3 regions of the Luteibacter sp. PvP120 genome follow, and region 1 is predicted to be linked to each of the others. Evidence: predicted binding sites of a transcription regulator. Region 1 holds the regulator's gene; each other region holds the start of a gene.
The links. The regulator sigma-54, encoded in region 1, starts transcription at its own class of promoters, with help from an activator protein. The targets are predictions, from matches to a motif close to TGGCACGNGCNTTGC.

Region 2: the regulator sigma-54 is predicted to act here: its motif matches at 2,449-2,463, upstream of ACVKN3_RS11615 (flagellar basal body-associated FliL family protein).
Region 3: the regulator sigma-54 is predicted to act here: its motif matches at 2,419-2,433, upstream of flgB (flagellar basal body rod protein FlgB).

What each region holds. Positions count from the first base shown of each region.
Region 1 covers NZ_JBSRXP010000006.1:73,439-77,920, forward strand. The annotation lists gene lptA (lipopolysaccharide transport periplasmic protein LptA) at 1-23, shown strand, start outside; gene lptB (LPS export ABC transporter ATP-binding protein) at 28-747, shown strand; gene ACVKN3_RS13225 (RNA polymerase factor sigma-54) at 859-2,349, shown strand; gene hpf (ribosome hibernation-promoting factor, HPF/YfiA family) at 2,472-2,825, shown strand; gene hprK (HPr(Ser) kinase/phosphatase) at 2,993-3,895, shown strand; gene rapZ (RNase adapter RapZ) at 3,916-4,482, shown strand, end outside.
Region 2 covers NZ_JBSRXP010000005.1:71,871-76,352, reverse strand. The annotation lists gene fliO (flagellar biosynthetic protein FliO) at 1-289, opposite strand, end outside; gene fliN (flagellar motor switch protein FliN) at 295-570, opposite strand; gene fliM (flagellar motor switch protein FliM) at 844-1,866, opposite strand; gene ACVKN3_RS11615 (flagellar basal body-associated FliL family protein) at 1,883-2,383, opposite strand; gene ACVKN3_RS11610 (flagellar hook-length control protein FliK) at 2,584-3,753, opposite strand; gene fliJ (flagellar export protein FliJ) at 3,750-4,187, opposite strand; gene fliI (flagellar protein export ATPase FliI) at 4,187-4,482, opposite strand, start outside.
Region 3 covers NZ_JBSRXP010000005.1:48,301-52,782, reverse strand. The annotation lists gene flgE (flagellar hook protein FlgE) at 1-847, opposite strand, end outside; gene ACVKN3_RS11505 (flagellar hook assembly protein FlgD) at 869-1,540, opposite strand; gene flgC (flagellar basal body rod protein FlgC) at 1,552-1,965, opposite strand; gene flgB (flagellar basal body rod protein FlgB) at 1,962-2,381, opposite strand; gene ACVKN3_RS11490 (chemotaxis protein) at 2,552-3,469, opposite strand; gene ACVKN3_RS11485 (methyl-accepting chemotaxis protein) at 4,470-4,482, shown strand, end outside.

The sequences.
Region 1 (4,482 bases):
CCCCCACCCCGAAGAAGCCCTGACCCGATGCTTTCAGCCCAAGGCCTGCAAAAGCGTTTCCGCGCCCGCAAGGTGGTTCGCGACTTCGCTTTTTCCATCAGCGAAGGCGAGGTCGTCGGCCTGCTCGGTCCCAACGGTGCCGGCAAGACCACCTGTTTCTACATGGTGGTCGGCCTCATCCAGGCCGATGCCGGCGTGATCAAGCTCGACGAGAAGGACATCACCGGCCTGCCGATGCACGCGCGCGCCAAGCTGGGCATCGGCTACCTGCCCCAGGAAGCGTCGGTGTTCCGCCGGCTCAGCGTGTCGGACAACATCATGGCGGTGCTGGAACTGCGCGAGGGCATGACCCAGAAGCAGCGCGACGACGAACTGGACAGCCTGCTAGACGAACTCAAGATCGCCCACATCGCCGACCAGAAAGGCATCAGCCTGTCCGGTGGCGAGCGTCGCCGTGTCGAGATCGCCCGCGCCCTCGCCGCACGGCCGCGCTACATGCTGCTGGATGAACCGTTCGCGGGCGTCGATCCCATCTCCGTGGGCGAGATCCAGCGCATCGTTCGTCACCTGAAGGAACGCGGCATCGGCGTGCTCATCACCGACCACAATGTCCGCGAGACCCTGGGCATCTGCGACCGCGCCTACATCCTCAACGACGGCGAGGTGCTCGCCCGCGGCACGCCGCAACACATCCTCGCCGACGAGAAGGTCCGTGAGGTGTACCTGGGACGTGAATTCCGGATCTGATCCACGCCTGGTCGTGACGCGAATTCGGCCGGAACGTCCGGCCTGCGCGGATGCTGGTTGTGCACGTCGCATGGGGTTAGGATGCCATTGAACCCCTAACGCATCGCAGGCATGAAACCCGGACTCCAGTTTCGCCTCAACCAGCAGCTCACGCTGACGCCCCAGCTGCAGCAGGCCATCCGCCTGCTGCAGTTGTCGCAGCTGGAGCTCGAAGCGGAGCTCCGCCAGATTGCCGAAGGCAACCCGCTGCTCGAGTTCGCCGAGGATGCCGAGGCGGAAGCCGATCCGGACGGCGAGTCCACGGACGGGCCGGACTTCGATAACGACTACCCGTCCCGCCAGGAAACCCCGAAGTCCGCCAAGGACGACGAGTCCACCGCCACCCCGTCCGAAGAACTCGCGCCGGAATGGGAGGACGACCGCTTCCACGGCGAGGCGAGCGACTACGGTGGCAGCGCCTCCTCGCGAGCCAGCGGCGGGGGTGACGAGGACGGCTTCGAACCGCAGAACGCCGCGCCACAGAGCCTGCAGCAACACCTGGAGTGGCAGCTCAACCTGTCCCAGTTCTCGCCCCGCGACCACGCGATCGCCACGGCGATCATCCACGCGCTGGATGAGGACGGCTACCTGCGTGATGGCGTGGAGGCGGTGGAAGCCGCCCTGCCCGCCGAGCTGCGACCGGGCGTCGGCGAGATCGAAGCCGTGCGCCAGCGCGTGCAGCGCTTCGATCCCACCGGCATCGCCAGCCTCGACCTGCGCGACTGCCTGCTCTGCCAGTTATCCCAGTTCGCGGCGGAAACGCCGTATCGCGACCTGGCGATCCGCATCGTCAACGAGGAACTGGAACTGCTGGCCCGCAACGACAGCGTCCGGATCGCCCGCAAGCTGAAAGCCGCCGAGGCCGACGTGGCCGCGGCCGCCGCCCTCATCCGCAGCCTCGATCCGCGTCCCGGCGCGGCCCTGGATGCCACCCCCGTGGAATATGTCGCACCCGACGTGTATGCCCGGCGCGAGGGAGGACGTTGGCACGTCAGCCTGAATCCCGACTCCCAGCCGCGGCTGGGTCTCAACCAGCATTACTGCAACCTGATCGCCCGGGCACGCGGCGACGACGCCACCTGGATGAAGGGCCAGTTGCAGGAGGCCCGTTGGCTGCTGAAAAGCCTGCAATCCCGTGCGGAAACCCTGACCAAGGTCGCCGAGGTCATCGTCCGCCGGCAGAGCGCCTTCCTCGATTACGGCCCGGAAGCCATGCATCCCCTGGTGCTGCGCGAGGTGGCCGAAGAGGTGGGCATGCACGAATCGACCATCTCCCGGGTCACCACGCGCAAATACATGCACACCCCGCGCGGCACCTTCGAGCTGAAACACTTCTTTTCCAGCGGCGTCTCTACCGAAGACGGCGGCAGCGCCTCGGCCACGGCCATCCAGGCCATGCTGCGCAAGCTGATCACGGCCGAAGACGCCCGGCGCCCGCTGTCCGACCAGGCGCTGGCCGAAGAACTCCATCGACGCGGCATTCAGGTCGCTCGCCGTACGGTGGCCAAGTACCGGGAAGCGATGCGCATTCCCAGCTCCAGTGAACGCGTACGCGCAAGTTGAGAAACATCGGGGGGAACCCCATCGGCGCGCCACGGTCCCAGGAGTTCAGGCTTGAGGAACGGCACCCCCGTCGTTCCGATCTTGTCGCCCCACGGCGACACCCTCAGCAAGAAGGAGGCGTCATGCAAATCCAGATCAGCGGCCAGCACATCCATATCACCCCCGCCCTGCGCGAGCGCGTGGAGCAGCAAGTCAGCCGCTTCGAACGCCTTTTCGACAACATCAAAGCCCTCGACGTGGTTCTTTCCGTCGACAAGAACGAACACAAGGCCGGTGGCACCCTGCACTGCGCCGGCACCCGCCTGCATGCCGAAGGGATTGCCCGCCTCGAAGACGACAACAAGGGTGACACCCTGTACTCGGCCATCGACGCCATGATCGGCAAACTGGCCGACCAGCTGCGCAAGCACAAGGAAAAACTGAAGGATCACCACAACAGCGAAGGCCGCGACGCACGCGTCGCCAGCACCAGCTGACCCCACCGCCCGGCGGCCGCCCTCAGGCGCCGCCGGGCAAGCCACCGCGCGTTTGATGGCACAATAGCCCCCTGGCCGGCGTTTTCGCGCCGGTCTTGCCATCCAAAGGGATCTCACGCGTGGACCGGCTCACCGCCAGACAACTCTTCGACGGCGTTTACGACCGCATGGCGCTGCGCTGGGCCGCGGGCATGCGCGGTGAGTCACGCGTGCTCGAGCCCAACGCCAAGCAGAGCCGCCGGCCCTCGCTGGTCGGCTACCTCAACGTCATCTATCCCAACAAGATCCAGATCATCGGCACCGAGGAGCTCAATTTCCTCGACGGGCTGGAGTCGCGCCAGCGCTGGGAAGTGATCCACAAGATCGCCGCCTACCAGCCGGCCGCGCTGATCGTCACGAAAGACCAGTCGATCCCCCCCGACCTTCGCGAGGTCGCGGAAGAAACCGACACCCCGCTCTGGCAGAGCACCAAGCGCGGCCATGAGCTGCTCACCTACCTTCAGTACCACCTGGCCCGCACGCTGGCGCCCCGCGTCACCCTTCACGGCGTCTTCCTCGAGGTCTTCTCCATCGGCGTGCTCATCACCGGTGAGCCCGGCTCGGGCAAGAGCGAGCTCGCCCTCGAGTTGATCAGCCGCGGCCACCGGCTGGTGGCGGACGACGCCACCGAGTTCACGCTGATCGCTCCGGACGTGATCGACGGCGCCTGCCCCGAACTCCTGCAGGACCTGCTCGAGGTCCGCGGCCTGGGCGTGCTCAACATCCGCGAGATGTTCGGCCACACGGCAGTCAAGCCCTCCAAATACCTGCGCCTGGTCGTCCACCTCAAGCCGCTCACCTCCGGCGAGGACATCGACGGCATGACCCGTCTCACTGGCGATGTCAGCCGGCGCAACGTGCTGGACGTGGACGTCCCCAAGATCACCATCCCGGTCGCGCCGGGCCGCAACCTTGCCGTGCTGGTCGAAGCCGCCGTGCGCAACCACGTGCTCAAGAGCAAGGGCATCGATCCGGCACAGACCTTCATCGACCGCCAGGCGCACCAGATGCGCCGGCTACCGCCATGGTGACCGAGATGAACGAGGACGTCATGAGCCCCATCGTCGAGCCAGAAGGCATCCACCTCGTGGTGCTCACGGGCATGTCCGGGGGCGGCAAGACCGTCGCCCTGCGCGCGCTGGAGGACCTCGAGTTCTACTGCGTCGACAACATGCCGGCGGAACTGATCCCTCAGCTGGTCGCCGCCGTCAGCCAGGGCGAGCACGGTCCGCGCCGACGCATCGCTGTCGGGGTGGACGTGCGCAATCGCCGCATCGATCTCTCGCGCATGCCCCATGTGCTTTCCGAGCTGTCCACGGCCGGCGTGCACGTGCACCTGATCTTCCTCGACAGCCGCGACGACGTCCTCATCAAGCGTTATTCGGAAACACGCCGCCGCCACCCGCTGGCGGCGGAAAAACGCTCGCTGGCCGATTCCATCGCGGAAGAACGGCGCCTGCTGCGCCCGCTCGTGTCCATCGCCGAAAAGGTCATCGATTCCAGCGACCTCAACGTCCACCAGCTGCGCCGCCTGTTCGCCACGGGCTACGCGGCCGCCTCGGACGGCACCACCCTGCTGTTCGAGTCCTTCGCCTACCGCCGCGGACTGCCGTCGGAT
Region 2 (4,482 bases), on a different contig from region 1:
AGGCCCCGACCAGCAGCTGTGTGCCGCCCACTTCGATCAGCATGACCTTTTCCTTGATGCCCACCGGCATCGATTCGATGACGCGGATCTTCCGGCCGCCCGGGCTCACGCGCGCCTGGGCACGACGGGCCATCCAGCCGACGAAGAAAATGAGCGCCACGACGCCGAGCAGGCTGACGAGGACGCGGATCACGTCGGCGCCCGTATCCACCGGCGCGGGAGCGACCGGGGCTGCCATCAGGGCGCAGGGAAGGAAGCCACCCGCGAAGGCGACGAAGATGCGGCGCATGGCGGTCACCGCAGTTTGCGGACGCGCTCGGCCGGGCTGATCACGTCGGTCAGCCGGATGCCGAATTTTTCGTTGATGACGACCACTTCGCCGTGGGCGACCAGAGTGCCGTTGACGAACACGTCCAGCGGCTCGCCCGCGGCGCGGTCCAGTTCCACCACCGAGCCCTGGTTGAGCTGGAGCAGGTTGCGGATGCTGATCTTGGTGCGGCCCACTTCCATGGCCATGGTCACCGGCACGTCGAGGATGACGTCGAGATTCACCTCGTTGCCCAGTCCCATGGTGCGGGCGAGGGAGGCGTCCGAGGCGCCTTCGATGGGGTCGTGCGGGGTGGGTTCGTTCATGTCCGTTCCAGAAGTGATTTACCGGGATACGGAACGTAGAAAGCAAACGCCGTGCCATGCCGTAAAAGGGAAAGAAAGCGTGAATTTCCCGTGTGCACTCAGTGCCTTGCCCATCCCTCGCCGGTCGTGGACCACGACCGGAAAGTGACGCTCGCCGGAAACCTGACGCTCGACGGCACTAAGACACCATGCCGGTCCATTGACGGCGTATCACGCCAGTACGGGCATCGGCTCGGTGGTAGTGACGGGCATCGCCCTGCCCTCGCCGCGCTTGCGCATCAGCGACTCGAACTGCACCGCCTTGTTACCCCCGGAGTTGGCCATGCGGCCGCGGAAGATCGGCACGTCCTCGGCGAACACGGTGGCCGTTTCGGGCAGCGAGATCGGAATGATGTCGCCCTTGCGCAGGTGCAGGAAGTCGCCGATGGTGAGGCGTGCCTCGGCCAGCATGGAGGTGATCTCCACCTCGGCGTCGAGGATTTCCTCATGCAGGTTCTGGATCCAGCGCTCGTCGCGCTCCGCCCGGTCGCTCTGCACGCCTGCATCCAGCAGCTCGCGGATCGGCTCGACCATCGAGTAGGGCAAGGTCAGGTGCACTTCGCCGCCACCGCCATCCAGTTCGATATGGAAGCGCGACACCACCACCGTCTCGGTGGGGCTGACGATATTGGCGAACTGCGGGTTGATCTCGGAGTTGAGGAACTCGAACTGCATCTTCAGCACGGGTGCCCAGGCTTCCGCCATGGCCGTGAAGGCCTCGGCCAGCACGATCTGGATCACGCGGTTCTCGGTGGGCGTGAAGTCGCGACCCTCGATGCGCGCGTGGTAGCGGCCGTCCCCGCCGAAGAAGTTGTCAATCACGGTGAAGACCATGCGCGGCTCGAACACCATCAGGGCGGTGCCGCGCAGGGGCTTGATACGGATGAGGTTGAGGTTGCTGGGCACCGCCAGCGAATGCACGTACTCGTTGAACTTGGTCATCTTCACGCCCAGCACCGAGACTTCGCACGACTTGCGCAGCACGTTGAACAGGTTGGCGCGGAAATAACGGGCGAAGCGATCGTTGACCATTTCCAGCGTGGGCAGGCGACCGCGGACGATGCGGTCCTGCTGGGTGAAATCGTAATCGTGGATACCACCGGGCGGCGGAAGCTCGACCTCGGTATCGACGGCCCCGCCTTCCACACCGGCCAGCAGCGCGTCGATTTCTTCCTGGGTGAGAATGTCGCTCATCGCCGTTGGCTTCCCGTCACTGCATGATGAAGCTGGTGAAGTAGACGGCATCCACACCCGGACGGCCGATCTTTTCCTTCAGCACGCGCTGGATTTCGGCCAGTGCGGCCGCCTGCAGCTTCTGCTTGCCCTTCACGTCGGAAAGGCTCTTGACGTCCTGCGCCGAGAACAGCATCAGCAGCGCGTTACGGATCTCCGGATCGGCTTCCTTCGCGGCAGCGATCGCTTCCGGATCGTGGGACATGACGTTGACGCCGATCTGCAGGAAGCGCAGCGCGTTCTCGTCCTGGAAGTTGACCACGAAGGCCGGATCCATCTGCAGGTACACGGCCGGCTTGGCCTTGGCCGCTTCCGCGGCCGCCGCGGCGCCGGGCTTGCCGTGGCCGCCCTTCATCATGAACCAGCCGCCGGCACCACCGGCCGCCAGCACGACGATCGCGGCAATGACCAGCAACTTGCCCTTGCCCTTCTTTTTCTTCGGGGTGCCCTCGGGGGCGTCCTGTTCTACGTCGGCCATGCCTGAAAAACCTCTGTGGTGCGAATGCGGTGGAATCGTTGCCCGATGGGCCCGAGGGGTTTATTGCAAACGACGTGCCAGCCGGGGTCAGGCGATGCGGCTAGCGGAAACCGCCCTGCGACGCGGCACGGGCGTTCGGGCGGTTCGCCGTGGCGCGTCGAAAGCTTGACGCGCGCCAATGCAATGCCGCCGAAGCGCCCTCAGGCGCGCTCGTCGACCAGGCCCCGCGACACGCGGGAGGTGGCGAGCACCGTAGCGACGGCCGGCTCGTCCGTTCCGCCCTGCCCGTTACCGCCGTCGCTCGTGCCCTGACGGCCCTGCCCGGCCTGCTGCTGGCCGACATCGGCCTGGCCCAGGGACAGGCCATGGTGGGCGAGCATGCTGTCCAGCTGCGACAGCGTCTGCTGCACGGCGTGCACGGCGGCCGGATGCTGGGCGAGGATGGCCACGTTGACCTTGCCGCCATCCATGCTCACGCGCACGTCCATGCTGCCGAGTTCTTCCGGGTGCAGCTTGATCCGGGCCTCCTTGATCTGGCCGCTACCCATCCACGCGATCTGTTCGCCCAGTTCCTGCGCGAACTGCGGCGCGGTGGCGGCCTGGGTGGCCTGCACCTGGACCATGGCGCCATCCACGGGGGCCAGTCCCGGCGTATGCACCAGGGGCATGGGACTCGTGGTCGGATCGGATGCCGCGTCGTCCTTGGCACCCGTGGTCACCGCCGCGCGGGCGGCGAGCAGCGTGGCCAGCGGCGATACCGCGACAGGCGATGCCGTGGCCGCAAGCACGCCGGACGAGGCCGCGGTATCGGTCGAGGTGAGCAGCGCCTTGGCGGCATCGCCGCCCGCCGGGGCCGGCACGCCATGCGCCAGCGGCAGGCCCATGGCCAGCGCACCGGCGGCCAGCTCGCCGGTCTTGCCGCCGGCATCCTTGAGCGCGCCGAGCGTCTTCGTTGCCAGTTCGGTGACCTTGGGCGGCACACCGATCAGCGCAAGCATCGTCGTGGCGATGGAATGGTCGTCGTCGGAGGCGTCGTCTTTGTTCGGTTCGTCCTTCGCGGCCGTGGCGTCCTGCTTCGCGGCGGCATGGGACGTGGCGCTGGTGTCGGCGTCCTTGTCGTCGCCGGCGTCCTGCTTTGCCGTGCGCGCATCGTTCTTGTGGTCCGCACGCGCTGCCGCGCGGCCGGCATCCGCGCGCGGCGTGGCGTGCACACTCGCATGCGCCTGCGCATGTACCTGCGCACGGGCATCGCCGAACACCGCATCGAAGCGCTTCGACGGCGTCGTATCGTCCGTCGCCTTCGCCGAAGCGGACGACGGCGCCTGGCTGACCGGGCGAGCGATGTTGAGGGCGACGTTGGCGTTGTTCATGCGTTTCTTCCGGTGGGGTTCTTGCGGTATTGCGAGCGCTCGTCGGCCTGTTCCTGCTCGCGCCGGTCCTGCGACTTGCGCTCCTGCTCGCGGTATTTGACGGTGACCGAATCCAGCGCCTTGGCCCGTCCGCGTGCATCGGACCAGCCCTGGCGGGCATGCTCCAGCGCCTGCTCGCGCCGTTGCACCTCGCCCAGCTGCTGCACGATGGCCATGTCGATCTTCTGCAGGAACTGCTGGCGGTTGAGCAGCGCGCTGACGCCGATGCCGTCGGGCATGGAGGCGTATTCGTTGCGATAGCGACGCAACTCGACCAGTTGATGCTCGCTCTCGGCCAGCGCGCGCTGGTGCGACGCGAGTACCCGTGTCGCTTCCTCCGCCTTCTCGGCGGCCAGGTCGACGACGGGCTGCAGGCGGTCGGCGCGTGATGCCATCAGCCGGCACTCGCGGCGTCGACCAGTTCCGCCTCGGCTTCGGCGAGGTTTACCGGCATGTCGGTTTCCTGCTGGAGGAACGCGGAAAGACGCGGATACAGGGCGATGGCCTCGTCCGTACGCGGATCGCTGCCCTTCTGGTACGCGCCCACGGCGATCAGGTCGCGCTGCTGGCGATACGCGGAATACACCTGGCGGAACCGTTGCGCCGAGCGCATGTGCTCCTTGCTGACCACCGCCGGCATGACGCGGCTGATCGAGGCCTCGATGTCGATGGCCGGATAGTGGCCCGCCT
Region 3 (4,482 bases), on a different contig from region 1:
TGGTGATCGCCGAGGTGGAGTACGAGCTGCCGAACTGGGTGACCTTGGTCATGTCGACCGACAGGTTGATCGGCGCCGCGCCGGCGTTGGGCGTGGCCGCACCGAAGTTCAGCTTGCCGTTGGCCGGCGTGGTCAGCGAACCGCCCGAGCTGAAGGTCAACGGCTGCGCGGTACCGACCTGGGTGCCGTCCAGGGTCATGTAGGCGTTCCACGAGTTGGGCGTGGTCGCGTCCTTGACGTAATAGACGTTGGTGGTATGCGTCGCGCCCAGCGAGTCGTACGACTGGAAGGTCGACACATAGTTGTAGCTCTGGTCGTTCGTGGGATCGAAGGCAGCGGTCTTGACCGTGTCCGACGAGGACAGGTTGGCCGTCAGGCCCACGGTGCCGGATGCCTTGGCCGCGCTGGTACCCGTGGTGATCTTCAGGTCCTTCAGGGCACTGATGTCGAAGCCGCCGGTGGCGGTCGGCGGGTAGACCTGCAGGTTCTGGCCGGTGGCGTTGACGATGTTGCCGTTGTCGTCCGGATGGAAGTTGCCCGCGCGCGAGTACGAGTAGCCGGAGGCATCGCGCAGCGTGAAGAAGCCCGCGCCACTCAGGGCGAAATCGTACGAGTTGCCGGTCTGGGTGACATTGCCGTCGCCGAACTGCTGGGCGATGTTGGTCAGGCGAACGCCGCTGCCGGCCGCGGTGGCGGAGAGGTTTTCACCGGCCACCGAGTAGACCTGCGAGAACTCGGCGCGCGAGCCCTTGTAGCCGACGGTGTTGACGTTGGCGATGTTGTTGGCGGTGACTTCCAGGTCGGAAGACGCCGCGTTGATGCCGCTGAGGGCGATATCGAAAGGCATGGTGGGTATTCCTTGCTGGAGTTACAGGATTTGTGCGATCTGGCTGAGCAGGGCACCGCCGTAGCCGGCCACCTGCACGTAGGTACCGTCGGTGCCCGAAGCGCCGACGCCTTCCACCTTTCCGCGAACGAAGGTATTGATCGCGGTGCCGCCGGAAGTGGCGGACATCTGGTACACGCCGTCGGCCAGCTGCGTGCCGTCGTCGGATTTGCCGTCCCAGGCGAAGGTCTGCAGGCCGGCATCCGGCTGCCCCATCGGGATGTTGCGCACCACGTTGCCGGAGGCGTCCTTGATCTGGACGTTCACGTAGGTGCCGGAGCTGCCCACGTTGACCGCGCCGCTCATGGCGCTTCCCTCGAGCTTGGCCGCCGTGGAGGGCACCAGCGCATCCTTGCCGACCAGCGACGCCGCACGGACGAACTGGTCGCCGGTGAGGTTGGTGGACAGCGAATCGAACGAGCCCTGCAACTGCTGCGTGGCGGCCACCTGCGAGAACTGCGCCATCTGCGCGACCATCTGCGTGGAATCCATCGGCTTGGTCGGGTCCTGGTTGGTCATCTGGGTGACCATCAGCTTCAGGAAATCCGACTGGTTGAGGGTCTGCTCCTTCAGCTGGCTGGACGAGGACGCGGCGGAGGTGGACGCGGTCGAGGACGACGACGTGGAGGCAGTACCGGTAAGGGAATCGACCATGGGAGGGTGCCTTATTTGCCGAGGTCCAGCGTCTTCTGCATGAGCTGCTTGGCGCTGTTCATGACTTCGACGTTGTTCTGGTAGGAGCGCGACGCGGAGATCATGTTGACCAGCTCGTCGACCGGGTTGACGTTGCTTGAATAGACATAGCCGTTGGCGTCCGCGAGCGGATTGGCCGGCTCGTAGCGCGACTGCACGGGAGCCTGGCTTTCGGTGACGCCGAGCGTGCGCACGCCGCCGTTTTCCGTCTGCCCGTCCACCTGCTGCTGCACGGCGGCAAACGTGGGTTGCTTCGCGCGGTACGCGGTGGCCTCGCTGCCCGACAGGCTGTCGGCGTTGGCCATGTTGCTGGCGGTGGTATTGAGCCGGGCGGACTGGGCGGCCATGCCCGAACCGGCCACATCGAAGATCTTCAGCAGGCTCATGAGGCGGTCCCGGTGATGGCGAGGCGCATGGTGTGGATCTGCGCGTTGATGAAGCTGAGCGACGCCTGGTAATGGATGGCGTTGGCGGCGAACTGCGCCTGCTCGACCTGGGTGTCGACGGTGTTGCCGTCCATGGACGGCTGCGTCTCGGCGCGATAGGCCATCTTGTTGGCTTCGCCCAGCGCCACGGCGGGGTTGCCGCCGATGTGGCCGGACTCGGTCGCCGTCATCGGCAGCGTGGTGCCGTCGGTGGCACCCGTGGCGGCGCTCATGGCCTTCTTGAAGTCGAGGTCGCGAGCGAGGAAGCCCGGCGTATCGGCGTTGGCGAGGTTGGAGGAAATGACCTCGGCACGGCGCTGCCACAGGCCAAGGGCCTGGGCGTGTACGCCGAACAGCTTGTCGGATGAATCGATCATGGGCTTTCCCCTCGGTGATCCTGGCCCGAGGGGTTGAGCAAGACGCGTGCCACGCGGCAGGCTTCACGAAAAACGGCGCCGTAGCGCCGTTTTCGGGGTGATGCAGGGGAGCGACCAAGGGCTGCGCCGGAATTCCGACGCGGCGCGATGGCCTCCGTGTCAGGTCAACGTCAGGCCGGGAGCAGTTCCAGTACCGCCGTGGCCAGCACGTCCGGCTGGAACTTGGCGATGAAGCGGTCGGCACCCACGCGCTCGACCATCGCCTCGTTGAATACGCCGCTGAGCGAGCTGTGCAGCAGGACCTTGTAATGGCGCAGGCCCGGCTCCTCGCGGATGGCGCGGGTGAGCGCGTAACCGTCCATGAGCGGCATCTCGATGTCCGACACGACCAGCGCGACACGATCGGCCGCCGGGCCGGCCGCCAGCTCGCGCAGTTTCTCCAGGCCTTCCTTGCCGTCCTTCGCCACCACGCATTCCAGGTCCATCTTGCGGAACAGGTCGACGATCTGGGTGCGGGCGACCAGGGAATCGTCCACCACCAGCACGCGGCGGCTGCCGACCTGCTGTACGTGGGCGGCCTGCTGGACGCGTTCCGAGAGCTCCACGGCGCGAGGGTCCACGCTGGCCAGCACCTGCTCTACATCGACCACGGCAAGCAGGTCGCCGTCGAGGCGGGTCACCGCGTTCACCCGCGCCCCATAGCCCAGGGCCGGCGGCGGCGCGGCCATGTTCGAGCCGTCGATATGAACGATGCGATCCACGTCGGAGACGAGGAAGCCCTGCACGGAACGGTTGAACTCCGTGACGATCAGGTGCGCACTGGCGACGTCGGCCAGCGGCGGGTAGCCCATGGCCGCGGCCAGGTCGACCACCGGAATGGTCTGGCCGCGGTAGTCGAAGCTGCCCGAAACCAGCTCGTGCATGCTGGGCATGCGCTCCAGACGCGGGCGGCGCAGTACCTCGCGCACCTTGAACACGTTGATGCCGAACGCCTGGCGGTCGCCCAGGCGGAACAGCAGCATGGCCACGCGGTTGTGTCCGGCCAGGCGGGTAAAGGTTTCGACGGTGTCGAGCAGCGGGCGGGCCATGTCGTGCCTGGGCTTGCGAAAGGGGGTGTCGCGGAGCGTATCGGCGGCGGGGCGGTTTGCTTGAGCCGTGTGGGGCTTTGGAGCGAGAGCCTTGGCGTCTTGGAGCAGGAGCATGCTGGCTTCGGACAAGAGCCGGCGGGTAGCCCCCTCGGGGCCACGCCTGCGGCGACCCGTCAAGGAAGGGCCGCTCCGCGGCCGTATATCGATTGCCCTACGGGCCGGGTCGGGCTCCGAACGGGGATTTTCGATTCGCCATCCATGGCTCAGCGAAAATGGCCGGCCGTCCTGGCCGGCCCCGCTACGCGGCCTTGTCCGTTCGAACCCCTCGCCTGCGGCTACCGGCCCCGAGGGGGCTACCCGCCGGCTCTTCCCCAGACTGAGGCAGGTTGTTACGCGAGCGACCGCAGACGTGCAGGGTGTGGCGTCGCCGCTTCGTTGGCTTTTCGCGCACATCGTGCGCTCCTACCCCAGGGGTAGTGCCGGTTGTGGCATATGCAACGCCTGATCTGCCGTCCGGGTAGGAGCGCACGCACGTGCGCGAACCCTCAACGTATCTAAGGCGACCGATGCCATGCGCAACAGGCAGGCGAGCGTTCCCAGCAACGAAGCGAAACCTGGCTCTGTGCTCGCCCACACGCCACCTCAGTCGTCGAAAGAGCCGGCGGGTGCCACCCTCGGGGTCGGTAGCCGCAGGCGAGGGGTTCGAACGGACAAGGCCCGAAGGGGGCCGGCCAGGACGGCCGGCCGTTTCCGCTGAGACAGGAGGTCGAATCGGAAACCCCCGTTCGAAGCCCGACCCGGCCCGTAGGGCAATCAATAAACGGCCGCGGAGCGGCCCTTCCCTAGCGGGTCGCCGCAGGCGTGGCCCCGAGGGTGGCACCCGCCGGCTCTTGCTCCAAGACGCTAAGGGTCAAAGGTGGCACGCGGATTGCTTGGCTCAAGAACGACGGCTCCTGGACGATTACTAGGGGCGACCATCCGACCAAGCGAAAGCGAAATCATGACCCTCCTCT